Regions from separate parts of the Exiguobacterium sp. Helios genome, predicted to be linked through region 1. Evidence: predicted binding sites of a transcription regulator. Region 1 holds the regulator's gene; each other region holds the start of a gene.
The links. Region 1 encodes Rex, which represses fermentation and respiration genes when NADH is low (regulators of the CRP and FNR family bind a similar motif). Its sites were predicted from a motif close to TTGTGAAATATTTCACAA; they were not measured.
Positions count from the first base shown of each region.

Region 2: the regulator Rex is predicted to act here: its motif matches at 2,988-3,005, upstream of HNY42_RS15095 (AtpZ/AtpI family protein).
Region 3: the regulator Rex is predicted to act here: its motif matches at 1,833-1,850, upstream of HNY42_RS05920 (L-lactate dehydrogenase).
Region 4: the regulator Rex is predicted to act here: its motif matches at 3,641-3,658, upstream of HNY42_RS11880 (cytochrome ubiquinol oxidase subunit I).

Region 1 is NZ_CP053557.1:3,029,621-3,037,187, forward strand. Features, by position in the region: gene HNY42_RS15610 (S8 family serine peptidase) at 1-837, opposite strand, end outside; tRNA gene HNY42_RS15615 (tRNA-Ala) at 1,083-1,155, opposite strand; gene tatC (twin-arginine translocase subunit TatC) at 1,263-2,042, opposite strand; gene HNY42_RS15625 (twin-arginine translocase TatA/TatE family subunit) at 2,050-2,253, opposite strand; gene HNY42_RS15630 (redox-sensing transcriptional repressor Rex) at 2,253-2,912, opposite strand; gene HNY42_RS15635 (ABC-F family ATP-binding cassette domain-containing protein) at 3,069-4,970, shown strand; gene HNY42_RS15640 (hypothetical protein) at 4,970-5,362, shown strand; gene HNY42_RS15645 (flavin reductase family protein) at 5,432-6,025, opposite strand; gene HNY42_RS15650 (DoxX family protein) at 6,047-6,445, opposite strand; gene HNY42_RS15655 (winged helix-turn-helix transcriptional regulator) at 6,629-6,949, shown strand; gene HNY42_RS15660 (flavodoxin) at 7,055-7,510, shown strand; gene HNY42_RS15665 (TVP38/TMEM64 family protein) at 7,529-7,567, opposite strand, start outside.
Region 2 is NZ_CP053557.1:2,924,818-2,932,384, forward strand. Features, by position in the region: gene atpA (F0F1 ATP synthase subunit alpha) at 1-42, opposite strand, end outside; gene HNY42_RS15070 (F0F1 ATP synthase subunit delta) at 62-595, opposite strand; gene atpF (F0F1 ATP synthase subunit B) at 595-1,128, opposite strand; gene atpE (F0F1 ATP synthase subunit C) at 1,266-1,478, opposite strand; gene atpB (F0F1 ATP synthase subunit A) at 1,554-2,297, opposite strand; gene HNY42_RS15090 (ATP synthase subunit I) at 2,306-2,692, opposite strand; gene HNY42_RS15095 (AtpZ/AtpI family protein) at 2,689-2,907, opposite strand; gene HNY42_RS15100 (pentapeptide repeat-containing protein) at 3,555-4,346, shown strand; gene wecB (non-hydrolyzing UDP-N-acetylglucosamine 2-epimerase) at 4,704-5,840, opposite strand; gene upp (uracil phosphoribosyltransferase) at 5,969-6,598, opposite strand; gene HNY42_RS15115 (hypothetical protein) at 6,675-7,567, opposite strand, start outside.
Region 3 is NZ_CP053557.1:1,156,421-1,163,987, forward strand. Features, by position in the region: gene HNY42_RS05900 (glycoside hydrolase family 57 protein) at 1-85, shown strand, start outside; gene rpmG (50S ribosomal protein L33) at 190-339, shown strand; gene HNY42_RS05910 (5-formyltetrahydrofolate cyclo-ligase) at 401-949, shown strand; gene HNY42_RS05915 (DUF92 domain-containing protein) at 940-1,719, shown strand; gene HNY42_RS05920 (L-lactate dehydrogenase) at 1,887-2,840, shown strand; gene HNY42_RS05925 (GNAT family N-acetyltransferase) at 3,033-3,542, shown strand; gene HNY42_RS05930 (M42 family metallopeptidase) at 3,742-4,779, shown strand; gene HNY42_RS05935 (YqgQ family protein) at 4,763-4,960, shown strand; gene HNY42_RS05940 (ROK family glucokinase) at 5,038-5,994, shown strand; gene HNY42_RS05945 (LTA synthase family protein) at 6,217-7,567, shown strand, end outside.
Region 4 is NZ_CP053557.1:2,262,238-2,269,804, reverse strand. Features, by position in the region: gene HNY42_RS11900 (FAD-dependent oxidoreductase) at 1-1,115, shown strand, start outside; gene HNY42_RS11895 (disulfide bond formation protein B) at 1,109-1,501, opposite strand; gene HNY42_RS11890 (transcriptional regulator CcpC) at 1,567-2,457, shown strand; gene HNY42_RS11885 (N-acetyldiaminopimelate deacetylase) at 2,441-3,553, shown strand; gene HNY42_RS11880 (cytochrome ubiquinol oxidase subunit I) at 3,776-5,164, shown strand; gene HNY42_RS11875 (cytochrome d ubiquinol oxidase subunit II) at 5,177-6,199, shown strand; gene HNY42_RS11870 (potassium channel family protein) at 6,387-7,055, shown strand; gene HNY42_RS11865 (Cof-type HAD-IIB family hydrolase) at 7,108-7,567, opposite strand, start outside.

The DNA of each region.
Region 1 (7,567 bases):
TTTGATTCCACCGTTCGTTTCATCGCCGTTGGCACCCACTGTACCGGCGACGTGCATCCCGTGCATCGAAGCGCCTGGCCCAAGATCACGGATTTCGCTGTCATGATCCGCATAGTTATAGCCGTACGGTACTTTTTCCGTGAAGTAGTTTCCTTTTAAACCTTTTGACGATTTAAAGCTTTCGACTTTTGACGACGTCAAATCGACTTTCGTCTCCGGACTGAGGACCATGTCCTTGTGCGTCGGATCGATTCCCGTATCGATGACGGCAACGATCGTTCCTTCCCCTTTATAGCCGTAGTCCTGCCATGTCTGCTTCGCATTGACCATGTCTTTACTATGTAACATGTTTGGTGTTGCGCCCTTTTCGACTTCCGGACGCGCATATTCGTGTGCGATATGTACGTTTTTGACCCCGCTTAATTTTTTCAGTTCCTTGATTTCACCATATTTGACTTCCCCGCTGAACCCGTTCAATACGGTCGTGAAGCTTTCTTTATACGAAACAGAAATGTCTTTTTGGGCAATTGCCGCTTTGACTTCCTTCTGTTTGTTGACGATTTGATTCTTAAGAATAATTTTTTCCGTGTTGCTTAACGTGCTGTAACGCTTATTTTGTGCCTGCGCGTGTTCAATCGCTGCTTTTTGATCGAGCTCGACGACAATCCGTACTTTTTCGTTTTGACTGTATGACTTTTCTTGACCCGCTTTTTTCAGTGAGAGTGCTTGTGGCTTTTGTACATCCACTTTTTGTGATGACACGTGTCCCTCAGCATGAACTAGGCTGGAAGATGTCATGAGGGCAGCCGCCATCAGAGCAATCTTCTTTTTCTTCATTCCTTTTCCTCTTTTCCAAAAATGTAATGTGGAGCAAAAACGTATTAAACGAAAATTCTGTATTTTTAGTTTAATTAACTTTCGCTTAATATACAATTTAAATTTGGTGCTTTTTAAAAATATTTGTTTGTTTATTACATCACAAAATGAATAAATCCTTATATTCCCTTATCTATTTCTTACAGGTGAATAAAAAAGGACAAAAAAAACCTTGGTTTCCCAAGGTTTCGGCAGGTAAAGCAATATGGAGACTATCGGGCTCGAACCGACGACCTTTTGGCTGCCAGCCAAACGCTCTCCCAGCTGAGCTAAGCCCCCGTGTGTTTCTATAATGAGTATACCCATTGCTGTTCATTTTTTCAATATAAAATTAGACCGCTTACAAAAAAATCTCCCTCACCTTACCGGCAAAGGAGAATCTTCCGTTATTTGTTCAGCTCACGCATCATATCCGCTTGTCGTTCCAGTTCAGCCTGTTGCTCCAGGATCAGCACTTTTTTATACGTCCGTGCCGAGATGATGATACTGATTTCATAGAGGATGAACAAAGGAACAGAAATCATCAAATGCGACGTAATGTCGGGCGGTGAGATCAACGCCGCGATCACGAACAACGCAAAATACGCATACTTCCGATTCTTCCGCATGAAGAACGGCGTTACGAGTCCGAGCCGTGTCAAAAACATCGTCACGACCGGTAACTGGAACAACAGACCAAACGGAATCGTCAACCGGATCAGGAAACTGAAATAGTTCTCGACCCCGATGACCTGTTCAATCCCAAGCTCTTGTCCGAGTTCCGTTGATACTTCCAGTAAAAACGGCAACAGCCAAAAATAAGAAAAGGAAACACCCGCAAGGAATAAGAAAAACGTCACGGGAATGTACGTCAACGTCGCTTTTTGTTCTTGGTCGTGCAGACCGGGACGGATGAACGCCCAAAGCTGGTACATCCAAAACGGGGACGCCAAGACGATTGCGATGATGAACGCAAGATTCAGATATAACATCAACGGATCAACGACGTTAAACGCATTTAAACCGATTCCGAGTTCCTTTAAGTCGGCCTGTAAGAAACGGACGAGCGGCCGGACGAGCGGAAAGGCTGCGATAAACATGACTACCACGATGATGAGCGACCAGATGATCCGCTTACGCAGTTCATCTAAGTGCGATGTCACACTCTGTTCTTGATCGATCGCCATGATTCACTCACTTCTCTTTCATTTCGTCCTTTTTATCCTTATCATCTTCCATGATGCCGTGTGTCGCACTCTTGAACTCTTTTAACGTTTGACCGGCCGCGCGGCCGAGTTCCGGTAATTTCTTCGGTCCGAAGATAATGAGGGCGACGACACCGATCAAGGCGATGCTTGCCGGTCCAATACCAAGTGTTAACGGGATTAAGTTTTCCATTATGATTTCACTCCTTCAGCTGATTGCGAATAATGCTTCATGAAATAGACGAGCGACTGCAGCTCGATTGACAGATCGATGTGATGCACCCGGACGTGGGCCGGGACATTCAACCGGGCCGGTGTAAAGTTCAGAATGCCGGTCACACCGTACTCAACTAACTCATCCGCTACTGACTGCGCGAACTGCGACGGTACCGTCAAGATGGCGACATCGACATGGTTCGCTTTGATTTGTTCTTTCATATCCGAGACGTGATAAATCGGAACGTCCTGCGTCGTTGTTCCGACCTTGTCTTCATCGGCGTCAAACGCGATGACGATACGAGTACTATTATTCTTTAAAAAGTTATAATTTGCAAACGCTGTTCCGAGATGTCCGACCCCGATTAAGGCGACATTCGTGACCTCGTCTTGGTTGAGTGTCTTTCGGAAAAATGTTAACAAATGTTGAACGTTATAACCGTACCCTTTTTTCCCTAACGCCCCAAAGTAGGAAAAGTCACGACGGATCGTCGCAGAGTCGACTTTGACCGCTTCGCTGAGCTCTGCTGACGAGACGCGCAGCTTGCCGGAGTTATAGAGACTTTGGATAAAACGATAATATAACGGCAGTCGTTTCGCCGTTGCTTGTGGTATTTTTGTGTCTGGCCCATTCATACTGCAGTTCCCCCTTCGGCCACGTTCTGACGTGGCACCCAAATCAATGCAAAGAATTCTACTCTCCTTGATTGTAAACCACTTCACATAGAGTAACAAATATTATATTCGGCAGGATTTTTCGTGATAGACTAAAGGGTGGAAGGATGGATGGATATGATTCTCTTACAAGTAAACCAACTCTCAAAATCATTCGGCGTAGAGCCGATTTTAGACAATATTAAACTCGAAGTACAGGAACGGGACCGGATTGCCCTCGTCGGACGAAACGGTGCCGGAAAATCGACACTTTTAAAAATCATCGCCGGGGAGCTGTCACATGACTCGGGGGAGATCATGAAAAGCAAGGAAGTCCGGATTGGTTATCTCGCGCAGGACAGCGGACTCGAGTCGAACGAATCGATTTGGAACGAGATGCTGACCGTCTTTGAGCATCTGCAGGATCAGGAACGGGCGCTTCGTCGGATGGAAATCGAAATGGGCATGGAGCACATTTTAAATGATCCGACTGCCTATGACCGTCTCCTGAAAACGTACGATCAAGCGCAACACGACTTCTCGGAAGCCGGCGGCTATCAGTTCGAAGCCAACATCCGCTCTGTCTTACACGGGATGCGTTTTTATCCGGACGATTATTCCCGCCGGATTCAGACGCTTTCCGGTGGACAGCGGACCCGGCTTGCCCTGGCGAAGATGTTACTCCAGGCACCGGAACTGTTGATTCTCGATGAGCCGACCAATCACCTCGACATCGATACGTTGTCCTGGCTCGAAAGCTACCTGTCCGGTTACCGTGGTGCTGTCCTGATCGTTTCCCATGACCGCTATTTCCTCGATCAAGTCGTCAACGTCGTCTATGAATTGTCCCGGAACGTGTCGCGGAAATTCACAGGCAACTATACGAAGTATCTCGAACAAAAAGCGGCACTGTACGAACAGGAAATGAAACAGTTCGAACAGCAGCAGGAAGACATCGCGAAGATGCAGGACTTCATCCAGCGTAACATCGCCCGTGCGACGACGACGAAACGGGCGCAAAGTGTCCGCAAGCGTCTCGAAAAAGTCGACCGGATCGACCGTCCGGACGGTGACGAACGCAGTACGGTTCTGTCATTCCCGATTGAAAAGCAGAGCGGCAATGATGTGCTGCAGGTCAATCAACTCGCTGTCGGCTACGAAGAAGCCGTCTCGAAAAACATTACGTTCCGGCTGCAACGTGCGGAATCACTGGCGCTTGTCGGACCAAACGGAATCGGCAAGTCGACGTTACTGAAAGTGCTTGTCGGCCGTCTGAAACCGCTGTTCGGTGACTATCGTTTCGGTACTGGCGTCTCGATTGGCTACTACGATCAGGAGCAGGCGGAACTGAACGACCGCAATCGGGTCATTGATGAAATTTGGAACGAATGGCCGTTGATGCGCGAACAGGAAGTCCGGTCCGTTCTCGGGCAGTTCCTGTTCAGCGGCGATGATGTCTTCAAGCTCGTCCATGAATTGTCGGGCGGTGAACGCGGACGTCTGGCGCTCGCGAAGCTGAAGTTACGGAAAACGAATCTGCTTGTGCTGGATGAGCCGACGAACCACCTGGATCTTGATTCGAAAATGGTCCTCGAAAATGCACTTGTCGATTACGAAGGCACGTTACTGTTCGTCTCCCACGACCGTTACTTCATCGACCGCGTCGCGACACGTGTCATCGAGATGAGTACAGACGGCGTGACCGATTACCTCGGTGACTACTCGTATTATATGGAGAAAAAAGCCGAGAAGGAAGAAATCGCCCGCCTCGAAGCAGAAGAAGCGAAAGCGATCAAAGTCGCTTCGACGAAGACGATTGATAAAGAGGCGCAAAAAGAAGCGCGCAAAAAGAAACAACAGCTGGAGAAGCTCGAACAAGAAATTGAACGGTTGGAGAACCGGTCGGTCGAAATCGAACAGTTGTTGTGCGAACCGGAAGTCTTTAATGATATTCCGAAAGCGACCGCCCTTTCGGCAGAACGCGATCAGATTGATGTCGACTTGCTTGATTTGATGGAACAGTGGGAGTCGTTCCACTGATGCGCTCGAAAAGTTATCTGATCAATCTGATCCAAGGACTATTGTCCGGTGTCCTCTACTTCGTTCCGATGTATGCGGACTACGTCTCGGCTTTCATTCGTCCGGATGCGTTTAATGCCGTTTATCCGTTGTTTATCCTGATTTCCTGTATGATCGGTCTTGTCATTCAGACATGGAGCGGACTGTTCATCAGTTTATTATCCGGTCTGATCTGCACGTTGCTGACGATTCAGTCGTTCGTCGAACTGAATGATCCGATGATCATCATGTATTACGGTGCCGTCTCCCCATTAGCGGCCTTTTTAATCAGCTGTGTCGGGATTTGGGCGCTCGCCGTCCTGTTTTATCTACTCGACGGTTTCCAGTACAGTAAACGCCATAACATGGAGTAAGCAACAAAAAATAGACGAGGGAAGCAGACATCGAATCTGCTTCCCTCGTCTATTTGGCATGACTTTATCTTATTTCGTTGGACGGGTAATTGTGAAGATATCACCGATTTTCGCATAATCATTGCCGGCAAGACGGGCAATTGCTTTTAAACCGTCGGCATCAATCCGGAACGACTCCTCGAGTTCATCCGCGACATGATACCGGATGACTTCGCCGATTAATAAGTCAGCTGTTTCCAGTTCAATGTGTTGTGACAGTTTCAGCTCAAACCGGATTTTCGCTTCCGCGACCGCCGGGACATCAATCAAATCGCTGTCGATCAGCGTAAGATTCGTCCGGTTCAATTCACTTTCCCCGTAAGCAAGAGGTGCTGCCGTTTCATTGACGGCTTCGACAATCTCTTCACTGACGATATGGATAACGAACTCTTTATTCAACAAAATATTTTTAGCGGTGTCTTTTTCGCCCTGATCCGTCTTTTGGACGGCAATCAACAGTTGCGGCGGATGGCTCGAAGCGACGGTGAAGAAGGAAAACGGGGCGGCATTGACCGTTCCGTCCGCTCCTTTCGTCGTGACAAAGGCAATCGGTCTCGGGATGATACTCCCGATCAACAATTTATAGTTTTCTTTTGGACTGAGTGACTGTGCATCAAACTTCATCTTTTTACCCGCTTTCTCTGATCACCCGAGCATGGCTGCGAGTGAATAGTCTCCGGCACCAATCAAGGCGACGCCAAGGGCGATGACGATCAGTGCCATGTTATATTCGTACCCGTTCTGTGTCACCCAGTAACCATTTTGCCCGTGCACCTTGATGATTGCAACGAGCATCGACCCGATAATCAGTGCTGCCGCGAACCATAAGAACAATCCACCGGCAAATAGTAAACCACCAATCAGTTCTGCCAGTCCTGCCGTAAGCGCAAGCATTTTACCCGGTTTCATCCCGATCGATTCGAACCAGCCGCCCGTCCCTGCAATCCCGTGCCCGCCGAACCAGCCAAACAATTTTTGTGTCCCGTGTGCTGCAAATGTTAATCCAATCACCAATCGAATAAGAAATAATCCTAAATCCATCATCTTGATCAAAACTCCTTTTACTTAATGTTTTTTAATTACTTTTAGTAACCTAAATACGACTATAAACTAACACTTACTAAAAGTAAACAGATTTGTTTTTGTTTATTTTATTACTTTAAGTAAAATAATTCGTAATTTTGAATCAGAGTGGGTATACTAAGACTATAGAAAGGATGAGTGCTGATGGAAGAAACATTGATTCCGACTGCCCTTTGTCCGAAAGTCGAACATGCCTTTGAAATTTTGGGCAAGAAGTGGACGGGCTTGATTTTACGTCATCTCATGACGAAGACCTGTCGTTTCAACGAAATTCAAGATGCGATTCCAGAGTTATCTGGTCGTATGCTGACGGAGCGCATGAAGGAACTTGAGGCGGAAGGTATTGTCATCCGGACCGTCATTCCGGAACGTCCGATTAAAATTCAATACAGTTTGACTGACAAAGGTCGTCAGCTTGAACCTGTCATTCGTTCAATCGAAGAATGGGCCGAGCTCCAAGACTGACATGAAAAGTCTCTCCATTTGGGAGAGGCTTTTATTTCCGTTTGTATTGAGAACGATTATCAATTAAACTAAAGATGTTCATGTTTTGGAGAAAGGATGATTCAGATGAACATCATGATTGGTTTTGTCAGCATGTCCGGCAATACAGAAGATATCGTGCACCTTTTGCGGGCGGAACTCGAACGCAAGGGCTGTACGGTTCATATACAAGAGCTTGATCAGTTATATCCATCTGACTTCTCTCAGTATGATGCCGTGCTACTCGGCTCGTATACATGGGGAGACGGTGATTTGCCATACGAAGCTGAAGATTTCGTCGACGAGTTGGGGGAAAGTACGTTAAACGACTTAGCCGCTGCTGCCTTTGGCTCCGGCGACTTGGATTATCCTAAATACTGTGCAGCCGTCGATACATTGGAACAGACGCTTGCATCTGCCGGCGCGACGATCGTCGTCCCTGGGCTGAAGATTGAGTTTGATCCCGATACACCCGAGAAACAAGCCGCCTGTCGTACGTTCGCGAATGAATTTTTTGTCCGGGCACAACGGCTTCACGCTTAACCGGAAAGAACCTCGACTTCAGCCAAGGTTCTTTTTTGTTTTCCAGCGTTTTTGGAG
Region 2 (7,567 bases), 100 kb from region 1:
CGCTTTAAGCAGGGCGCTGATTTCTTCAGCTCTAATGCTCATGCGTTTCACCCCTATTTTCTTACGCTTTTAACAGCTCACGCTCAAGTCGCGTTAGTTTCGTTTCGATCGTGCCATCATATGTCGTGTAACCGATTTGAACACGAAGTCCGCCGATTACGTTCGTATCAACAACATTTTCTACTTCAAGCGTTTTTCCTGATTTTTGGCCAAACGTTTCCTTCACGTTCGTGAGTTCTTCGTCCGACAGTTTGTATGCACTTGTCACGATTGCTGTTGCAACGTTACGGTGCTCATTCAACAACGCGATGAAATGCTCCGGCAATGACAATACTTCCGGTGCCCGGTCGTTTTCGACCATGACGAGGATCGTATTTAAGACAATCGTATTGAAGCCTGTGAAGCTCGTATGAAGGACTTGCTTCAGCTCTTCTGCAGAAATCGACGGGTTTCCTAAAACCGATGCGAGCTCTGGTGTTGCGTGGAGCACTTCGCCGAGCGTTCGCACATCAGCTTCTGCTTGTTCGAGCACATGGTGCTCAAGTGCAAGATCGAAGAGCGCTTTTGCGTAGCGTCCCGCTACGTGGTCACGCATTAGTTCGTGCCCTTAGTGTCAGCGAGGAATTGGTCGACGAGTGCACGTTGTGCCGCTTCGTCTGTCGCAAGCTGTGTTTTCATGACGTGGCGTGCTGCAGCGATTGCTTGAAGAGCAACATCGTTCTTCAAAGCAGCTTGTGCTTCAGCGCGTTCACGTTCGATTGCACGGCGAGCTTCTTCCTTGCTCAATTCTGTTTCGACACGTGCCTGCTCCATCGCACGTGCTTGTTCTGCCTCAGCTTGACGGCGTGATGCTTCTAACAGGTCACGTGCTTCCGTACGTGCCTTGCTCAGTTCTGCTTGTTGTTGTTCTACGTAGACTTCAGCGTCTTTCCGGCTTTTTTCAGCCGAATTGATCTCGCTAGCCACATGCTCTTCCCGCGCTTTCATCATGTTGACGAGCGGGCCCCATGCGAATTTCTTCAAGAGGATGAGGAGCAAGAGGAAAACGACGATCGTGACGATCATGTTAGCAAGTAAGAGGTGACTACCTTCGCCGCCTGCTTCTGCCGCAAGATACGTGAGATTCATTCGATTACACTCCCCTCGTGGTTGGTCCTACTTCTAATATCTACATAAGGGAGCCTCAGCCCCCATGACGGTTCACTCTAGTGGAACGAATAACGCCCTATGTAGCTCAGTTCTTGGTACGTAAAATTAAATACGGATTAAGAGTTGAGGAGAAGGAAACCGACCGCTACACCGATGATTGGAAGTGCCTCAACGAGACCGATACCGATGAACATCGTTTGACGAAGTTCGTTTTTGAGTTCTGGCTGACGTGCTTGTCCTAATACTGTACCGTTTACGATAAGACCGTTACCGATACCTGCGCCGAGTGCGCCGAGTCCGATGATGATCGCTGTTGCAATAAGTTCCATTATGAATTGCCTCCCTAGATTGTGTTCGAAATTTGGTCGTGCGATTATCGGAAAAGCAGATGCTTTACCTTCGAATTAATGGTCGTGCGCTGCCTTATGCCCGATGTAAACCATCGTTAAGATAAGGAAGATATACGCTTGGATTGCTCCGATGAAGAGTGAGAATCCTTGCCAGATCAACATTGGGATCGCTGACAGGATGACACCGACTGGTCCGAGGAATTGGAAATCGTTCGTTCCAGAGATGATACCGATCGAGAGAATGATACCAATCATGATCTCACCCGCGAAGATGTTACCGTAAAGACGAAGACCAAGTGTCAACGTGTTTGCGAATTCTTCGATGATGGTAATAATAAACATCGGCGTCATAAACGTTTTCGCATACGAGCCGAAGCCGCGCATTTTCACACCGTAATAATGGCTCATGACCACTACCATAGATGAAAGTGCAAGTGTCACATACGGATCTGCAGTTGGTGAGTTGAACCAAATGTAGTGACCCGTCACAACGTTAAAGGGAAGACCCATTAAGTTGGACACGATGATGAACAGGAACAGTGTCATTCCGAAAGTTAGGAAGCGACCCCCTGTTTTCCAGTCCATCGTGCTGCTGATGATTCCGCGAACGAACTCGAGGAACATCTCCATCACGTTTTGAGCACCGGTCGGCTTCATCACAAGACGTCGCGTACCGGCCACGGCAATCAGGAAAACGAGAGCAGCTGCAATCAGCACTGTGATCAAGTTTGTCCAGCTACCGTACAGAACGAAGTCGCCCCAGAGTGGGATTTCGTAAAGTGGCATTTCGTGGTTCATTTGATTATTCACCTCTTTTCCCGCTTAAGTTCGTGAGTAAAATACTCACAAAATTGTATGACGTGGCCGGCGAGAAGGCCTATTACCACCGCAGTTAATGACAATTCGGCTTCATACTTCAAGCCGATCATCACACAGAGTACCGCGACCGCCATGCGTGATACGGTCCCTCGAGACATCGGCTTGCGCCCACGCTCGATTACACGATACATTCGATCGACGCTTAATCGTTGCAGCGTCAAGATCATGAAGCTACCTGCCCCACCCAGCGCCAGTCCATAAATCACCGGATCACTCGGATAACCGACAAGTAACAGAACGGCAAGGATTCCATAGTAGAGTCCAAACCATCGTAAGTACGCACGATACAACGCATCTTGAAGGATGATATTCATGTCTTGTCTCCTAACAAGTGCCTGATCATTGCGATCATGCAGAGAATTCCGATGAAAATCCCGATGAACACTGCAAACGTCGCGCCCATCTTTTGCCACCAGTCCTGCTGTTCCCCATAGTTCCCAACAAGAAAGCCGATGACGATCGGTGCGGCTAGTGCCGTCGAAATTTGCGAGGCCATGACCATACTCGTCGCGAGCCCTTTTTGGCGCACTAGAGACGACCCCCTTTTCCCAGTTGTGAGTTCTTTTTCTTTCCCACAATTTGCGGATTTTCATACTAGTCAAGAATACAATGAGAACCATTTCATAGTCAAATGAATTCACAATTAAAATGGACCGTCGAAACCATTGTATATCAACAATTGATAAGGTTTTCACAGAGGTCTCCCCCGGCACTCTTTTCACGAAGATGTGAAGAAAATATGTAGTACTATCAACGTTTATCGAGATGGTTCACTAGGTGAACAAAACCATTGAACAGTAACGTTATATCGTCTTTCATAATGAGAAACAAGTCATCTAAATTTGATTTGTGTCGATTTTGTGAAAAAACATTTTTTCTTCACAATTGTAAACGCTTCCGTTTCGGGACACGAAAACCCCTCTGACATCTGTTTGTAACAAAGCCCGCAGACGATTTCCAATTCGTTTCGTGTGTGCCTTGTCACAGCTTAAAAATTCACGGATGATTTGCTGCTTTCAAGGTCATAGTGCAGCTGTTTTTTTACAAAAATCATATATTTAGTTCTTCCATTTGAGTGGAACCACTGCTCGTTTACTCGTTAATTGTGATTTGAAAATGATTGTCTACATATGGTAAAAAGAAGTGACATGAACAAATCAAAAGGATGTGAAGAGAATGGAAACCGAACGCTTTCGAGTTCAGTGCGGGGACTGCTTCGGATTGTGTTGTACGGCACTCGCTTTTTCCGCCTCAAGCGATTTTGGTCACAACAAACCGGAAGCGACACCATGCCGGAATTTAGATGCTGATTACCGTTGCGGGATTCATGACCGTTTGCGCCCGAGCGGGTATAAAGGATGTACCGTTTATGACTGCTTTGGTGCCGGACAACAGATTTCGCAAGTGACATTTTCCGGCGTGTACGATGAGACGACAAAACCGGTCATGTACGCCCTGTATCCGAAGATGGTCCATCTGCAGGAAATGATGTGGTACCTGACAGACGGCATCCGGCCAGCCACCCGCTCGATTCATCATCTGCTAGAAAATAAGCTGGCTGAACTGGATGCAATGACCGGTTCTTCTCCGGACGAGCTTGCAGCACTCGATCTCGATCAGGTAAGGGCAACATTGCTACCGCTCCTTGCAAAAATCGAAGGACTGGTTCAAACACCGTTTTCAGGGACGAGCAGACGCCCACTTCCCCGCGACTGGATCGGGAAAAATCTTGCCGGACAGGACTTTTCCGGCATAAGTGTCCGCGGACAGTTTTTGCTCGCGACGAACTTATCGAACAGCCGGTTGCGTGGCGTCAACTTCCTCGGTGCCGACCTGCGTGACTGTCAGTTGGCAGGAGCCGATCTGACCGACGCGCTGTTTTTGACGCAGGCGCAGGTCAATGCGGCGCAAGGCAATATGAAGACACGTCTTCCGGAACGGTTGCTCCGCCCGTCGCACTGGGCGTAAGGGAACAATGGGGTATTAATTATTGTCCAAAAGAAGTGCCGTCTCTTTCCCAAAGATAATGCGTCATTCTATCGTGACAGGTGTTCCGCCCTCTTCCTCATTCGCTTTCCGCAGGCGAGACACAAGCCAGCTTTCCTGCACCTGTGGTCAGGAAACCGGGTCTTGTTTGTCTCTGACAGCGCAAAAAACGCGCTTTTCCCTGCAGGAGTCGCATGAAATGAGGACGTTCACTCGGACTGTTGACACATCGTTCGTACGTCCATCTTTGGAACAGATGATCTGTTGGATTCCATAAAAGGACCGGTGCCTCCGTTTTTGACGGGGACATCGGTCCTTTGCTGTATGTCTAAACTTTCGTCAGTTTTCGACTTTAAACGGCTCAAACTCCGCATCCTGATTAAAATGTTCCAGAATCGCCGCTGCAATCCGTTCGGAAGCATGACCATCTCCGTAAGGATTTGAAGCCTGGGCCATCTTGTTATACGCTGCTTCGTCCTCGAGCAACTCACTCGCGAGACGATAGATTGTTTCTTCATCCGTTCCGGCCAGCTTCAGCGTTCCCGCTTTAACGCCTTCCGGACGTTCGGTCGTATCGCGTAAGACGAGAACCGGCACACCGAGTGACGGAGCTTCTTCCTGAACGCCGCCGGAATCCGTCAAGATAAGGTGCGCCCGGCTCGCAAAGTTATGGAAGTCAAAGACGTCGAGCGGCGGAATCAAGGTGATGCGGTCGTGTCCTCCGAATACGTCACTCGCCGCCTTCTGGACGACAGGATTCAAGTGAACCGGATACACGACATGAATGTCCGGATGGTCGTCGACAAGACGCCGGATCGCCCGGAACATCTGGTGCATCTTCGCACCTAAATTTTCCCGCCGGTGCGCCGTCATCAGGACAAGTCGCTTCGAACCGATCTTTTCGAGAACGGGATGCACATAATCTGTCTGGACCGTCGTTTGCAGGGCATCGATCGCCGTATTCCCGGTCACGAAAACGCCCGCGTGTCTGTTTTCCGATGCCAGATTCGCTGCCGCCTGCTCGGTCGGTGCAAAATGCAGATCGGCCAGCGTCGAGGTCAGTTGCCGGTTCACTTCTTCCGGGAACGGTGAGTACTTATTGTATGTACGGAGTCCGGCTTCGACATGTCCCACGGCGATTTGATTGTAGTAGGCAGCGAGACTGCCGACGAACGTCGTCGTCGTGTCGCCATGGACAAGGACGAGATCCGGTTTGACTTCCTTCATGACAGCATCGAGTCCCTCGAGACCGCGTGTCGTGATATCGACCAAGGTCTGCCGCGCTTTCATGATGTTCAAGTCGTGATCCGGTGTAATCTCGAACAGCTCCAATACTTGATCGAGCATCTCCCGGTGTTGGGCCGTAATTGTGACATGGACGTCAAACGCAGGATTGTTCTTTAAGACGTTGACGAGCGGTGCCATTTTGATGGCTTCCGGTCGCGTGCCGAAAATCGGCATGACTTTGATGGGCATACAGACTTCCTCCTTCTTGCTTCTGCTCCTATTAAAACATATTCCATGTCACGTGCGCAGTTCACACTTGTGGCAACTCGTACAAAAAAAGGCGCTCCCTTCACAGGAAGCGCCTTTCAGTCTGCTGATTATTTCGTACCAAACAGACGGTCACCCGCATCCCCGAGTCCAGGAACGATGTAACCATGGTCATTCAATTTCTCATCGAGTGCCGCGAGATAAATGTCGACATCCGGATGTTCTTCCTGAATGCGTTTGACGCCTTCAGGTGCCGCACAGAGGCAAGCCAGCTTAATGCTTTGTGCACCCTGTTTTTTCAAAGAGGAGATTGCGTCAGCAGCAGAACCGCCGGTCGCAAGCATTGGATCGACGACGACGAAATCACGTTCTGCGACGTCTGTCGGTAATTTGAGATAGTATTCCGTCGGCTCAAGTGTTTCCGGATCACGGTAAAGACCGATATGTCCTACTTTGACGTTCGGCATCATGCGAAGCATGCCGTCCACCATCCCAAGACCTGCACGAAGAATCGGAACGATTCCCAGTTTCTTACCCTCGATCATTTTTTGCGTCGTTTTCGTGACCGGTGTCTCGATTTCAACGTCAGTAAGTGGAAGATCACGCGTGAGTTCATATGCCATCAATGAAGCCACTTCGTCGACAAGCTCCCGGAATTGTTTCGTTCCTGTTTCGACTTTACGCATGATCGTCATCTTGTGCTGAATCAATGGGTGATCAAATACATGTACTTTACTCATTGTTTTGCATCTCCTCTCCATTCTCTTTTCGCATTGTACTCCAAAAAGCGACTGCTTGGGAACTGTTTTCTTCGAATCAATCTCCCAGCGTACTCTTCCCTTGAAGGATTGCCTTCGCAGCATATGACCATTCGTTGTCCGGTTGTTTCGCTAACTCCTGTAATGTCGTCTTGTAGTTTCCGACTTTGTTTTTTTGTTCGTAAACAGCCTGCATCCATAAGACATCACTCATGTAACCGGATTCTGGAAAATCATTCCGGTAGGCCAGGTAGTCACTTTGTTTCGTTTCCTTCAGCTTTCCGGCTGCAATCAATTTGTAGAAACGCGCCATACCGGCTGTTTCTTTATTCGTCAGGACCTTTCCGGTCAACAATTGGTTCGCCGTTTCATACTCATTGGACTGAACGGAAGAAACTGCCTCCTGAAGGGCCTGCTCAGGATCCTTCGTTGACGCCTGCGGCTCCTCTTGTTCCATTTCTTTCGATTGATCGGCTTTGGTTTTTTTTGTTTCCGTCTTTTTTTCTTCAGATGCCACCAGCTTCTCATTTTTTTGTTTCAGCTGTTCGACTTCTTTTTCTAAAGACGCAAGCTTTTGTTCAACGTTCGTTTGTTCGGAAGTTTTTTTAGACGGAGCTTCCTCGGAAAAATCAACTTGCGTAATTCCGACTGCTAATAGGCCGGCTACGACTAGTCCACCTAACCACAACGGATTGCTCCGCAGATTTTTTTTCCATGACTTCAGTTGCGAATGATTTTGTACAACAGAAGGATATGCCGAAAAACGTTTTCGGGCCAATCTTTTCCCACCGATTTTTCCCGCAATCGCCAATCGGTAACGGTAAATCTCCGCCGGTAACGGAAGAGGTTTCCACTGCATGAACCGTGCATCGGCCTGTTCATAAAAACCGGCTTGTTCCATGATGACAATGGCTTTAAAATCTTCAACCAATCGTTTATAGTCACGTTTTG
Region 3 (7,567 bases), 1.2 Mb from region 1:
TCATGTCGCAAAAGAACTGCGTACATTCCAGGTGGACCTTGAAAATCCATACCAGCATGTAATGAATCCAAAAAAGAACGGATGAACAGTTGCAATTCACTTCCTTTCTTGGTACGATACTTGAGTATGCTTAACCTTATGTAAAGCAAAAATACTTGATACATCGAGAGCTAGATAGGAGGGAATCCCATGCGCGTTAAAATTACTTTGGCTTGCACTGAAACTGGTGACCGTACTTATATCACTAAGAAGAACAAGCGTAACAACCCAGAGCGTCTTGAGTTGAAGAAATACAACCCACGTCTCCGTAAGCACACACTTCACCGTGAAGTAAAATAATTGAGATGGAAGCCGTCACCTTGTGTGATGGCTTTTTTGTTGAATAAGGGGGATTCGCAAGATGGAAAAACGGGAAATTCGGCGATTTATTACAGATCAGTTAAATCAGTTAGAGCATCGTGAACAAAAAGAACAGCAGATTTATGATTATTTGTTTGCTTTACCGGAGTGGAAAAATGCTCAATCCATTGCCATCACACTTTCCTTTCGCAACGAATGTGCGACAGAGCCGATTATTTTGAAGGCCTGGGAACTGGGGAAACAGGTTGTCATTCCGAAAGTCATGCACCAGGAGATGCGATTTTTTGAATACTTACCGAACAGCCCATTGATAGAAACAAAGATGGGCATTCGGGAACCGGATGACCAGGCGGTAGAGAGGTCTTTGAGTGCAGTGGACCTTTGCATCGTTCCGGGACGGGCGTTCACACGTCAAGGCTACCGTGTAGGGTGGGGAGGCGGTTTTTATGATCGGGTATTAGCTGATTATCATGGCCATACGTTAGCGGTTGCGTTTGAGCGTCAACTGGTTTCTGCGTTCGAAGTGGAACCCTTCGATCAACCGGTTCAGCAGATTGTAACCGAGTCTGAGGTCGTTGTATGCCAGTAATCTACGGTATTTTATTTTGTTTTTTCCTCGGCTATATCGGATACCGGCTGCGTTTGCTGACCATCAGCGGCAGTATTTGGACGCTTGTCGTCGGGGCGCTTGTCCTGTCCGGATTCGGTTACCCCGGGCTTCTGATGTTATTGCTTTTTTTCGGCAGTTCCAGTCTGTTGTCGAAACTTGGGAAACGAAGAAAACAGTCGGTGAATCAAATCGTCGAAAAAGACGGACCGCGTGACGGCTGGCAGGTTCTTGCGAACGGAGGGATCGCAGCGTTGGCTTCGATGGGATTTCTCTGGACAGAACACACATCGTTTCTTGTCTTATTTTTGATCGTGCTGGCTGCGTCAAATGCCGACACATGGGCTTCTGAAATTGGTCCTTTGTCAAAAAAAAATCCTTTTCTCTTAACGGGACGGCGTGTACCGGCTGGAACGAGCGGCGCAATTTCAATCCTTGGGACGACCGCAACGATTGTCGGCGCCTTGTTCATAGCGACAGCAGGCGATCTACTGTTCGACTTATCGACGGACATCTGGTTGTTGGTGACGTTAGGCGGCATCATAGGAAGTTTGTTTGATACATTGTTCGGCGGGACGGTCCAGCGGAAATTTCGATGTGTGGTTTGCCTCAAAGAAACAGAAAAACGTCTTCACCACAATCAACCGACTCTTTATGTAAAGGGATGGAAATGGCTTGGGAATGACGGAGTCAACTTTTTGTCGAGTACGTTAGCCGGAATGTTTGGTTTTATTGTGTATCGAATGTGGTAAGTGGAAATGGAAGATGTCGCTTTTCCTTATGTTAGGATATTATTGACACAAATTAGACAAGATGTGAACGGTTTCATAAATACCTAAACTTTGTGAAAGATGTTACAATCTATTTGTGAGATAGTTAACAAACTTTTAAATTACCTTCAGAAGGGTGGATATAAAGGATGGAATTACATGCGAAAGTGACACGTGTAGCGTTAATTGGTGCGGGGGCTGTTGGTTCAAGCTTTGCCTATCAGATGTCGACGGCGGGATTGTGTGAAGAATTGGTGATCATCGATGTGAATAAAGCCAAAGCAGAGGGCGAAGCGATGGATTTAAATCACGGGACACCTTTCAGTTCTTCCCCGATGCGCATCTGGGCAGGGGATTACTCAGACTGTAAGGATGCGGAAGTGATTGTTATCACGGCAGGGGCGCCACAAAAACCGGGCGAAACCCGACTCGATCTTGTTGCTAAAAATGCGTTGATCATGAAAGAAATGATACGCCAAATCATGGAATCTGGTTTTGATGGCATCATCGTCGTTGCATCTAACCCGGTTGACATCATGGCTCATCTGGCATGGAAATATTCCGGTCTTCCAAAATCCCGTGTCTTTGGATCAGGTACGGTTCTTGATACGGCCCGTTTGCGTCAAATGCTCGGTGAATACTTCCATATCGATTCCCGTAATGCGCATGCCTACATTCTTGGAGAGCACGGGGACACGGAATTTGCAGCCTGGAGCAACTCACGGATCTATGGTAAAACGATTGATGAATTGTTAGCGGAAAATGATCGTTACTCTCAAGCGGATCTTGATCAAATTTATATCAATGTCCGGGATGCAGCGTATCACATCATCGAACGAAAAGGGGCGACCTATTATGCGATTGGTCTTGGACTTGTTCGAATCGTCCGGGCGATTCTCGGAAATGAGAACTGTCTCTTAACGGTCGGAGCACATGTCGACGGACAGTATGGGATTTCCGGTATCCATATCGGTGTACCCGCAATCATCAACCGGCAAGGTGTTCGGGAAATCATCGAAGTTTCTTTAACGGAAGAAGAACTTAAAAAATTCCATCACTCAGCAGAAGTGTTGCGTCAAACGATGGAACCTGTTCTCCGTTAATATTGAGCCGACCGCCTAAAGCGAAAAAATCATTCTTTTTCGACAAATCGAAAAGGAGTGATTTTTTTTGTGCTGAAAATTCCGGATTAAACTAGGTTTTATTTTACTAGAAAAAGGTTATGTAAAGGATAGAAGAGTTTCTCATGTCATATTGTCTAATAGTAAAAACGCATAAAGGGGAGAAAGACAGTCATGTATACATTTCGGAAGTTAACGAAAGAAGATGCAGAACAGTATTGGAGTCTTCGACTGGAAGGATTAAAAAATCATCCAGATGCGTTTGGTCATTCGTTTGATGATGAACAACAAACACCAATTAAAGATGTTCAAGAAGGGCTGGAAGGCGATCCGGATTCGGATGAAGTATGGCTCGGAATATTTGACGGTGAAAAGTTATTTGGATTTGGTCAGGTCAAGCCGTACGAATTATCACGCGAGTCGCATAAAGCGATGATTTCTGGTGTGTATGTGTCACCGGATTATCGTGGCGGAACAGGACGTGCTCTAATGGAAGCGTTGATTGAAGAGGCAAAGCAACTTCCTGATGTCGAACAAGTCATCCTGGCAGTGCTTTCCGGCAATGAGGCCGCTCAGAACCTGTATGAATCACTGGGCTTTGAAGTATACGCGGAAGATCCGGACTCCGTTAAACTGGAAGATGGAACATACCGCGATGATATCTGGATGAAAAAATACGTCTAATGGAGGATGAATCAATTCCTTTTTAAAATTGGTTCGAAGGGAAGATTAGACGTATGAAAAGTCGTAGAGTCAATGTAAATTGAATCTACGACTTTTTTTATTCAGCAGGAAGGCAATCGAAGCAGTGAATGAGTACCCGCCTGTTCCATCTTTTGGTATCATATAAAGGGAAAAACATTCGAAAAAAGGAGTGAAACACATGCAGGCAGTTGTTCAGACGATTCGTGACTTAGTGGAGATTCCTAGTCCGACGGGATTCACCGTTCATGCACTTACATATGTAGAAAACCGGTTCAAAGAAGAAGGGATTACATATAAAAAATTAGAAAAAGGGGCTTTGCTTGCCATGTTGCCGGGGCAGTCGTCGCGGATTCGGTTACTGACAGCACATGTCGATACGTTAGGGGCGATGGTGAAGGAAATCTTACCAACCGGTCGTCTCAGTCTATCGCAGCTTGGCGGCTATGCGTGGACAGCTATTGAGGGAGAAAACTGTTTAGTTCATAAAATGGATGGACAAACCGTTTCCGGAACGATTGTCTTCCATCATTCAAGTGTCCACACGTCACGTGTGACGAATACGGAAGAACGGAGTGCGACGAATATCGAGGTCCGACTCGACATCCGTTCGACAACGGCAGAAGAAACAAGGGTTGCCGGAATCGAAGTAGGTGACGTCGTAACGTTTGATCCACGGTTCGTTCATACGGAAACGGGATTCGTAAAATCACGTCACCTTGATGACAAGGCGTCTGTTGCTTTATTGTTGGAGCTCGTCAAGAAATGGAAAACGCTGACGTTACCGCATCCTGTCCACATTCTCATCTCCAATTATGAAGAAGTGGGCTTTGGAGGAAATGCCGGTTTTTCAGAAGATGTCGCGGAATATATCGCAGTCGACATGGGAGCGCTTGGAGAAGGACAACATTCGGATGAGTACACGGTTTCGATTTGTGCAAAAGACGGTTCCGGTCCGTATGATCTTGCGTTACGTCATCAGTTCACACGTTTAGCGCAACAGCATACGATTCCATACAAAGTGGATATCTATCCCTATTACAGTTCGGATGCTTCAGCGGCCGTCCATGCCGGACATGATGTCCGGCACGGATTACTCGGTCCCGGGATTGAATCGAGTCATTCTTACGAACGGACACACGAGACATCCCTTCAAGCCACATACGATTTACTCGATGTATTTGTAAAGGAGCCGATGAACGATGAAAACACTTTATGATGTTCAGCAATTGCTCAAATCATATGGAACGATTGTGTACCTCGGTGACCGGGAATCGGATATTGCGATGATGATGCTTGAACTGGACGAACTTGAGCAGGCCGGTGTGCTGGAAAAAAAACAATATGATTCCGCAAAAGTGATTTTAGCATACGAACTACAACAATCGAGAAAAGCATGAAAAGCTTGCGCAACCCTTTGCACAAGCAGATGAATCGGCTAAAATAAAAGGGAAGAATTTTTTATCATGAGGGAGTTATGACGATGAAGTGGTTACTGGGTGTGGATATCGGTGGAACGACGGTCAAGATGGCGATTCTGGATTTACAAGGAATCATCGTAGAAAAATGGGAAATTGAAACGGTCATCTTAAATGATGGCGGACAAATTCCGGGAGACATCGCCCGTTCTTTCTTTGAAAAATGTCAGCAAAGCAACAAGCGGGTCGAAGACTTTGTCGGCGCTGGAATCGGTGCGCCGGGATTCATCGACTTTAATACGGGTGTCGTCGAAAAAGCGGTCAATATCGGTTGGAACAATTTTGAACTCGTCGGAGAGTTTGAACGTTTAACAGGATTGCCCGCTGTGATTGAGAACGATGCGAATGCAGCGGCGATCGGTGAGATGTGGAAAGGGGCAGGGAGCGGAGCGACAGAGCTGCTTGCCGTCACACTGGGGACAGGTGTTGGTGGTGGTTTAATCACCAACGGACAAATCGTTCACGGAACAGTCGGTATGGCCGGTGAAATCGGTCATATCACGATGTTGCCGGAAGGTGGCGTCCTGTGTGGTTGCGGCCGTAAAGGTTGTTTGGAAACAATTGCTTCTGCAACGGGTGTCGCCCGACTGGGTCTTGAAAAACGAAAAGGACAAATTACTTCTTTGAATAATATCAAAGCGGTTACGGCAAAAGATGTATTTGAAGCCTATTCGCAAGGGGATGCGGTAGCGACGGAAGTTGTCGAAGAAGTGACATTCCATCTTGGACTTGCTATTTCGAATTTGGCAAACAGTTTTAATCCTGAGATCATTGTCATCGGCGGTGGTGTTTCAAAAGCCGGCGATGCGTTGATGACTCCTTTAAAGGAATCGTTCGAACGATTTGCTTTACCTCGTGTCTTTGGATCAACGACCTTCAAAATCGCGGAACTCGGTAACGATGCCGGGGTCATTGGCTGCGCTTGGCTAGCCAAACAAATGTTTTTAAAAAAGTAATCATATGATTTATTTTTAAGAAGATTCGAGAAATCGAATCTTTTTTTTGTTTACATACGTAATAAAAGTATGTGATTGTAAAGTATCGACCGGATTCCGGTTGCATTTTTGTAAAAGTAAGCGTAAAATTTTCACGTGATACGGGTATAAATAGAATATGACATGTAAGACGTGTAAAAGTTCGATTAAAAAGGACACACGTATATTAGGAGGCAGGTTTTTATGCAGCAAGACTCAAGCATCTGGTCGCGTATGCGGCTAAAGGTGGGTCAAGGTGTGCGCAGCACGTATAAGGAGCACAAGCTCTTTTGGATTGCGACACTTCTGATTTGGTTAAAAACATATTTAGCGTATACGCTCTTTTTCAATGTGCCGGTCACCAATTCGGCACAGGCATTCATCTTACTGATTAACCCAATCAGTTCGGCACTGTTTATGTTTGGATTCAGTTTCTTCTTCCGTGGGAACGTTCAAAAATGGTTCATCTACGGGACCCTTGTCGTGGCGACATTCGTCCTGTATGCGGATATCATTTTCTTCCGTTTCTTTAATGATTACCTGACATTACCGGTTCTGTTCCAAACATCGAATGCAGAGACGGTTTCAGCGTCGCTCGGTTCATTGTTATCATGGGCGGATCTTCTGATTGTCGGGGACTTATTGATTCTTCCGTTTTTCTTACGGAAAATGGATATGTCGAAAAATATCGCGTCGCGTGGACGTGCGATTCTCGCTTTCGTTGCAGCGACAGCCGTTTTCCTAGGCAACCTGGCACTTGCGGAAACAGAACGCCCAGAATTACTAACACGTGCGTTTGACCGCGAACTGCTCGTCAAAAATATCGGAACGTTTAACTTCCATATGTACGATGCGTTGATTCAATCGAAAACATCAGCGCAAAAGGCAATGGCCGACAGTTCTGAGCTTTCTGAAGTTCAAAACTTTGCAGATTCAAAGTATGCTACACCAAATCCGGCAATGTTTGGGAAGTACAAAGGGAAAAACGTCATCGTCGTTTCATTTGAGTCGGCTCAATCGTTTGCTGTCGGTTTAAAAGCACCGAATGGGCAGGAAGTCACACCGAACCTTAATAAACTGATCAAAGACTCGCACTATTGGGATAATTTCTATCACAATACAGGACAAGGGAAAACATCGGATGCCGAGTTTATCTTGGAAAACTCGATTTATCCACTTGGTCGCGGATCAGCATTCTTTACAAACGGCGAAAATGAATTCCGTGCCACACCTGAAATGTTAAAAGAAGACGGCTATTATTCAGCTGTATTCCATGCAAACAACAAATCATTCTGGAACCGCGATATCGTGTACAACAGTTTCGGAGTCGATCGTTTCTTCTCGGAAACCGATTACGATTTAGGTAATCCAGAAGATTTAACAGAATGGGGACTACTGGACGACAAGTTTTTTGAGCAATCGTTACCGATGCTAAAAGATCTTCCGCGCCCGTTCTACTCGAAATTCATTACGTTGACGAACCATTATCCGTTCGAAATGCCGAAACCGGAAGATGAGCTCGTGCCACCACTTGAAACGAGTTCGACGACATTAA
Region 4 (7,567 bases), 770 kb from region 1:
ATTCCGTGTTAAAGACGATCATTAAAAGCTTGAAATTAGAGATTACCTGGCTGGACTTTTCTTCGACGAAAGCAAAATATGAATTTTCCGGCCACTTAACTGCTGCTCCGGCTAATGCGATTGGTCTCTTGAAGACAGAAGTGATTGGCGGAACGGATAAACTTCGTTTTACATGGGAAGTTGTGAAAACAGTTCTCCGTCTTGAAAAAGGAGTGCCAGAGTTGTCAATTGGTCAATGGCTGGTGCAAGAAAAAGTCGAAGAAGACGTGTCACGCTTGATGCTTGATTTAGCGTCCAGTAATTTTTTTACGACCGAACCTGAAAACATTCCGTCAGTCGTCTATTTTGACTATTACCGGAAACTTTTTCGGACACGAAAACCGGTTTCGTATATCGCCGGCGGATGGCAAGTCCTAATTGATGAATTGGAACGTGTCCTGCAAGAACAGGGAGGGACGATTCACCGGAAAACTAAAATTACAGCGATTGAAGAAAAGGAACAAGGATACCGGTTACGTGACCGGAAAAAAACGGAATGGACTGTTGACCGGGTTGTCTTGGCGCTTCCGCCCCGTGATATGCGAAAGCTCGCCTTACCTGCCACCGTCCAATCCTTTATCGAACCTTTTGCCCAATATGAACCGGTAGAAGTTCTTGTGTACGATGTCGGAATCAGTCCATATCTCAAAACACCGTTTTCATACGTTTACGACCGTACCCATCAACTGTTCGTCACCGATTTATCTCATTACGATCCGAGTATCGCACCGGAAAACGGTCAGGTCTTACAAGTCGTCGCCTATCTTGCGCATCAGGAAGTCGGAAATCCAGATTATTTAGCGGAAAAGGTCAAACAGATTCACCGGCTTCTCGATCAGCATTATCCGCAATGGCAGGAACGTCTGGTCGTCGAACGGACAATGAAGCGGGCGATCGTTCAAGAAATCAAATGGAAGATGGGGCAAACTCCCCTCCCTAATTTTATGCAGGATGGACATAAGGAGACGATGGCTTTTGTCGGGGATTGGTGTGAAGGAGAAGGGCAGTTATCGGAATTGTCTTTCTCGAGCGCGTTGAACGTAGCAGCGGAATGGCAACAAAAAAACGCTCATTGAGCGTTTTTTTGTTTCGGATAAAAGGCAAGAGCAATCAAAATCGTAAAAGCAATCAAACTCATCATCGGAATCGTCAGGAAACCAAAATAATTGACCCACTTGATGAGGCAACCGTTCGTGCAGAGTGCTTCTCCGTCCGGTAAGCGTTCGAGTATGACGTGATAGGCTGCGACCGCAAATCCGAGTAACGTATATAATCGAAGAAAAAATCCATCGACCGGGCGATTACGGAATAAGGATACAAGCAAATAAATGGCGGTCGTATACATGAACAGACGTTGCCACCAGCACAACGGACAAGGAATGAATCCGCGAATCTCACTGAAATACAAACTGCCTAAAGTCGCGACCGTTGAGACGATCAACATAAAATGATAGCGTGACATATGTACCTTCCTCTCTAACGTGTTAAACTAATGCCATCTTATATCATGAGGAGTCGAATCATACATTGCAAGTGTCGGAAATGGAAATGTTGATTACGTTATCAGAAGAATTGAACATGAGACGGGCCGCAGAACGTCTTTTTGTCTCGCAACCTGCTCTCAGCCAGCGTCTGGTCGCAATCGAGCGGCGCTGGGCAACAAAGCTGTTCATTCGTTCATCACGTGGACTGAGTATCACCCCGCAAGGTGAAAAAGTCATCGGACTCGCCAAAGAAATGAACCGAAAAGAACTGGAGCTTAAAAGTGAATTGACGGCGGAAGAGGGGGCTGTTTACGGTACACTTCGGATTGCTGTCGCGTCCATTATGGGACAATATTGGCTTCCCCGTGTCCTGAAACGGTTTGTCGAACGTTATCCGCATGTCCGTGTCCAATTGGTCACAGGGTGGTCAAGTGAGATGATGCGCCATATGCTGGAAGAGCATTTTCATATTGGTATCATCCGCGGAAATCCTGATTGGAAAGGCGTGAAGGAACGGCTGTTCTCGGATCCGTTATATCTTGTTGACAGTGAACTGACGTCACTCGAACAGCTTCGGAAAACAGAACGTCCTTTCATTCAATTTAAAAGTGACTCGACGTACTATCAGGAGATTTTAGAATGGTGGCAGGACCGTTTTTCGAGTCCACCGGCCCGGACGCTCGTCGTTGACCAGATTGAGACGTGTAAACAGATGGCGCTTCACGGGATTGGTTTTGCCATCTTACCGGAATCAACGATTCATGAAGCGAGTGAAGTGATGCAGATTCCGCTTAAAACGTCATCGGGAAAAATTTTAAAGCGGGACACGTGGATTCTATCGACGGAGTCGATGCTTGAATTAAAACAAGTCCAAGCGTTTTGGGACATCGTCAAAGAAGAAGGAGGAAGTCAGTCAGATGGAATACGCAATTGAAATGCGCCGAGAACTTCATAAAATACCGGAGCCGGGTTTTAAGGAGTTTAAAACGCAAGCTTTTATCCTCGATCAAATCCGGTCGTACCCGGAAGATCGTGTTAGTTATGATACATTCGAAACAGGAGTATTTGTCCGCGTAAAAGGTTTAACGGGGAACCGGACGATTGGATATCGGGCCGATATCGATGGATTACCAATCGAAGAAGCAACGGGGTTACCATTTGGTTCTGAACACCCGGGCTTCATGCATGCCTGTGGTCATGATGTTCACGCATCCATCGCCTTAGGTTTGTTACGCCGGATTGTCGAACTGCCTGTCATGGATGATGTCGTCTTCCTGTTCCAACCGGCTGAAGAAGGACCGGGTGGGGCGGAACCGATGATCAAAAGCCCGCTGTTTGAAAAGTATCGTCCGAGTGAGATGTATGGTCTGCATGTCGCGCCGGAATATCCGGTCGGGACGATTGCAAGCCGGCCTGGTGTCTTGTTTGCGAGTGCCCGGGAAGTTCATATCACGATTTATGGACAAAGCGGTCATGCAGCCTTTCCGCATTTGACGATTGATACGGTTGTTGCTCAGGCGGCATTGATCATGCAACTTCAGACGATTGTCAGTCGTTCGATCAATCCAATGAACTGCAGTGTCATTACGATCGGGAAAGTGGAAGCGGGAATCCGGGAAAATGTCATTGCAGGTCGTGCTTTACTCGACGGAACGATGCGTGCGCTTAACGGAACAGACATGGAAAAACTAGAGCAACGTGTGCGTGACATCGTACGCGGCATCGAAGCTTCATTCGGCGTAAAAATCGATTTACAGTTTGGAAATCGGTATTATGAAGTCGTCAACGATCAACGAGTCGTTGATAAATTTTCGTCCTTCGTCAAAATGAATGCGAATTATATTGAGTGCGATGCTGCAATGACAGGAGAAGATTTTGGATTCATGTTAAAAGAAATTCCCGGCATGATGTTTTGGCTTGGTGTCAATAATGCTACGTCCGGATTACACCAGCCGACCCTGAATCCGGATGAAGATGCCATTCCCTTCGTCATTAATTTACTCGATCATTATTTCCGCGAATATGTCTAAACAAAAGACGTGACAATCGGCCCTTTATTCCTGAAAAAAATGGATAAAGGGCTTTCATTTTATAGAAGAGAACAGTTTTCGAACGTTTTGTGAAATAAATCACGAGTATATGTGAACAATTTGTTACATCAAACATTTAAAACAGACACAAATGATTATGTTCTCTATGATACGGATATAAACAATATATAGAAGTACGTCTAGAAAGAGGGGGCTATACACATGTTCAATGATCCAGTCATGCTCAGTCGATTATTGACAGGGCTCACATTAGCATTCCATATCATCTTTGCGACGATTGGGGTAGGGGTTCCATTGATGGTACTCGCAGCGGAGTACATCGGAATTAAACGAAAAGATTCAGACTATATTCTTCTGGCTCGACGCTGGACGCGTGGTTATATCGTAACTGTAGCGGTAGGTGTCGTAACCGGAACAGCAATTGGATTACAATTGTCGCTCCTATGGCCTTCTTTGATGCAAGTAGCAGGTCAAACGATCGCATTACCGTTGTTCATGGAAACTTTCGCCTTTTTCTTTGAAGCGATTTTCCTCGGTATTTATCTCTACACATGGGACCGGTTTAAAAATCCGTGGTTACACTGGTTAATCGGGATTCCGGTCGTCATCGGGGCAACATTATCCGCCTTCTTCATCACGACGGTCAACTCATTCATGAACTCACCAGAAGGATTTAAAATCGTCAACGGGACACTCACGCAAATCGAACCGTTAAAAGCGATGTTTAATACGGCGACACCGACAAAAGCAACACACGTCATCGTATCCGCTTACTTGACGGTTGCTTTTATCCTGGCAGCGATTGCGGCTTTCCATCTGTTACGGAAGAAAACCTTGTCGGCAGCAGAAACGGCATATCATAAAAAAGCTCTTCGCTTAACGGTCATGGCCGGATTAATCTTTGCGTTCTCAACTGCGTTAGTCGGAGATTTCTCCGGGAAATACCTGGCGAAATACCAGCCGGAAAAATTAGCAGCAGCAGAATGGCATTTTGAAACAACAAGTGAAGCCGAGTTGATTTTCGGTGGAATCCTGGATGAACAAGCGGACGGCAGTTATGAAATCAAAGGTGCCGTCAAAATTCCGTATGCTTTATCCATTCTCGCGGGCGGAGCGCCGGATACAGAAGTCATCGGGTTAAACGAATTCGCCAAAGAGGACCAGGCACCACTGTTTGTCCACTATTTCTTCGATATCATGGTATCGATCGGCATGTATTTAGCCGCCATCTCGGCCCTGTTCGTATTGGCTTTCCGACTCAAAAAGTTGAATCCATACAACAAGTGGTTGTTACGCGGTATCTTTATCGGTGGACCACTCGCCATCGTCTCGATTGAAGCAGGCTGGATGTATGCGGAAATCGGACGTCAACCGTGGACGCTCTATGGTATTATGAGAACGGCTGATGCGGCGACCACTTCGACCGCTGTCGGACCGATGTTGATTTTATTCAGTTTACTGTATCTGTTGCTCGGAACGATTTGTACAGTCGTCCTGCTCCGGATGTTTAAAAATAACCCTGTCGGCAAAGAACTCGCAGATGATCATCATACACGTGGTGAAGCGATGTTTGCGGACGACAACAAATAAGGAGGGAACGAGTTGGACATTCAAACACTTGGAATAACCGTACTTTGGACGTTCCTTTATGGATATCTCATCGTTGCCTCAATTGACTTCGGTGCCGGTTTTTACGCGTTTTATTCAAAATATACGAAACGGGATCATTTGACGAACCGTTTGATTCTCCGTTATCTTTCTCCGGTTTGGGAAGTGACGAACGTGTTTTTCGTCTTCTTCTTTGTCGGACTTGTCGGGTTCTTCCCGGATACGGCTTATTATTACGGAACAGCTTTACTCGTTCCCGCTTCAATCGTCTTAGTATTAATCGCGATTCGCGGTAGCTTTTACGCGTTTGCCAACTACGGTTCAAACGACAGCATGTTCTATACTTTCTTATATGGAGCAACAGGACTATTGATTCCGGCAGCGATGTCCACGACATTGACGATCAGTCAAGGTGGATTCATTCGGAAAACGAATGAGACAGTCGAATTCCTTGGGACGAAGCTGTTCACGAACTTTTATTCTTGGACGGTCGTCGCGCTTGCGATCGTATCCGTCCTCTATATCAGTGCCATGTTCTTGTTGTTCTATGCGGATAAAGCAAAGGACGAGAATGCAACACCATTGATTCGTAAATGGGCATTGTTCTGGAGTATTCCGACGATTGTTGTCTGTGCATTAGTCTTCTTTGGCTTAAAAAATCAAGCGGCTTGGCATTATGAAAACATCTTGAACGGTAATTGGTGGTGGTTCGCAGCAAGTTTCCTTTTCTTCTGCGTCGCGGTGACACTTGTCTACTTGAAGAAAAACTACGGGATTGCCTTTATCGCTGTTATGGCGCAATACGGGGTTGCCTGGTTCGGATACGGATACACACATCTTCCTTACATTCTTTATCCGTACATCGATATCAATAAAGCGGTCGTTAATGAAACGATGGCAACGGCACTTGTTGTGGTCTTTATCTTCGGATTGATGTTATTGATCCCGGCATTGTATTTGATCTTACGATTGTTCCTGTTTGATAACGACTATGTCAGTGGGAAAAAAGCAAAATAAACAGAACCTGTGTCACGTAACCATTCCGTGTGTCATCCATATAAAGGGTGGCACACTTTTTTGAGCGGATTTGTCATTCACTTTAAGGGATTGAAAACGGAAAACCGCATTAAAAAAGCGTTCATAGTAATTTAGAAGTGAATCGGGTACACTACTACTGAAGCAGAATTGTGAAGGAGAGTTGAACATGAATGGAGAGTTCGCAGTAATTGGTTTAGGTCGGTTCGGGGGTTCGATTGTCCGGGAATTATCAAAGAATGGATATGACGTTCTGGCGATTGATTCGGATGAAGAGCGTGTCAATGAATACATGGGGATTGCGACGCATTCTGTCATTGCGGATACGACGGATGAAAACGTCTTAAAGAGTCTTGGGATTCGCAATTTTGACCATGTCATCGTTGCGATTGGTGAAAATATTCAAGCGTCGATTTTGACGACTTTAATTTTAAAAGAGCTCGGTGTTCAATCGATTACCGTCAAAGCGACAAATGATTACCATGAAAAGGTGTTACGTAAGATTGGAGCCGACTTCATCGTTCACCCTGAACGGGATATGGGGGTCCGGATTGCGAACGGACTGATGAGTTCAAATATTTTAGATTATCTCGATTTATCACAAGAATTCTCAATCGTTGAAATCAAAGTCAGTGATCGAATGGCCAATCAGACATTAATCGACTTGGATTTGCGGAGTAAGTACGGTGCCAACGTCGTTGCAATCAAACGAGGCGAAAACGTCATGATTTCCTTACAAGCGGATGAATTGATTGAAAAAGGGGATTACCTTGTCGTCATTGGCGAAAATGATGACTTGGACCGTTTGGAACGTGCCATCCATAAAGTGAAAAATTAATATCAAAAAAGGCTGAGGAATCATTCCTCGGCCTTTTGAGTACTTGTTACATTTAAATGAGTTGGAATTCTTTCAGACCGTGTTCGATGCCGTCTTCTAGAATGTGTTTTGTGACGAAGTCAGCCGCCGCTTTTGTTTCAGCAAGACCATTGCCCATTGCGATGCCGGTTCCGACATAACGTAACATTTCTAGATCGTTCAGCGCATCTCCGAAGGCAAACGTATCTTCGCGCCGGATATTCGTCAACTTCAGGAATTGTCTGATACCATCAGCTTTTGACGAACCGACATTAATGACATCCATCGCATTCGGATGCCAGCGGATGAAGTCAAAGGCTTTGTAATTTTGAGTGTACTCGGCTTCTTCTTCAGCGGTACAATAGACAAGCGTTTGGAAGACATCATGTGTCGTAAATGCTTGCTCATCGAAGGCGGGTAAAGGAATATCCAGTTCTCCAAGGGATTCCTGGACCAACTGATCTGACGGTTTAGTTGAGAAACCCTGTGTTTCA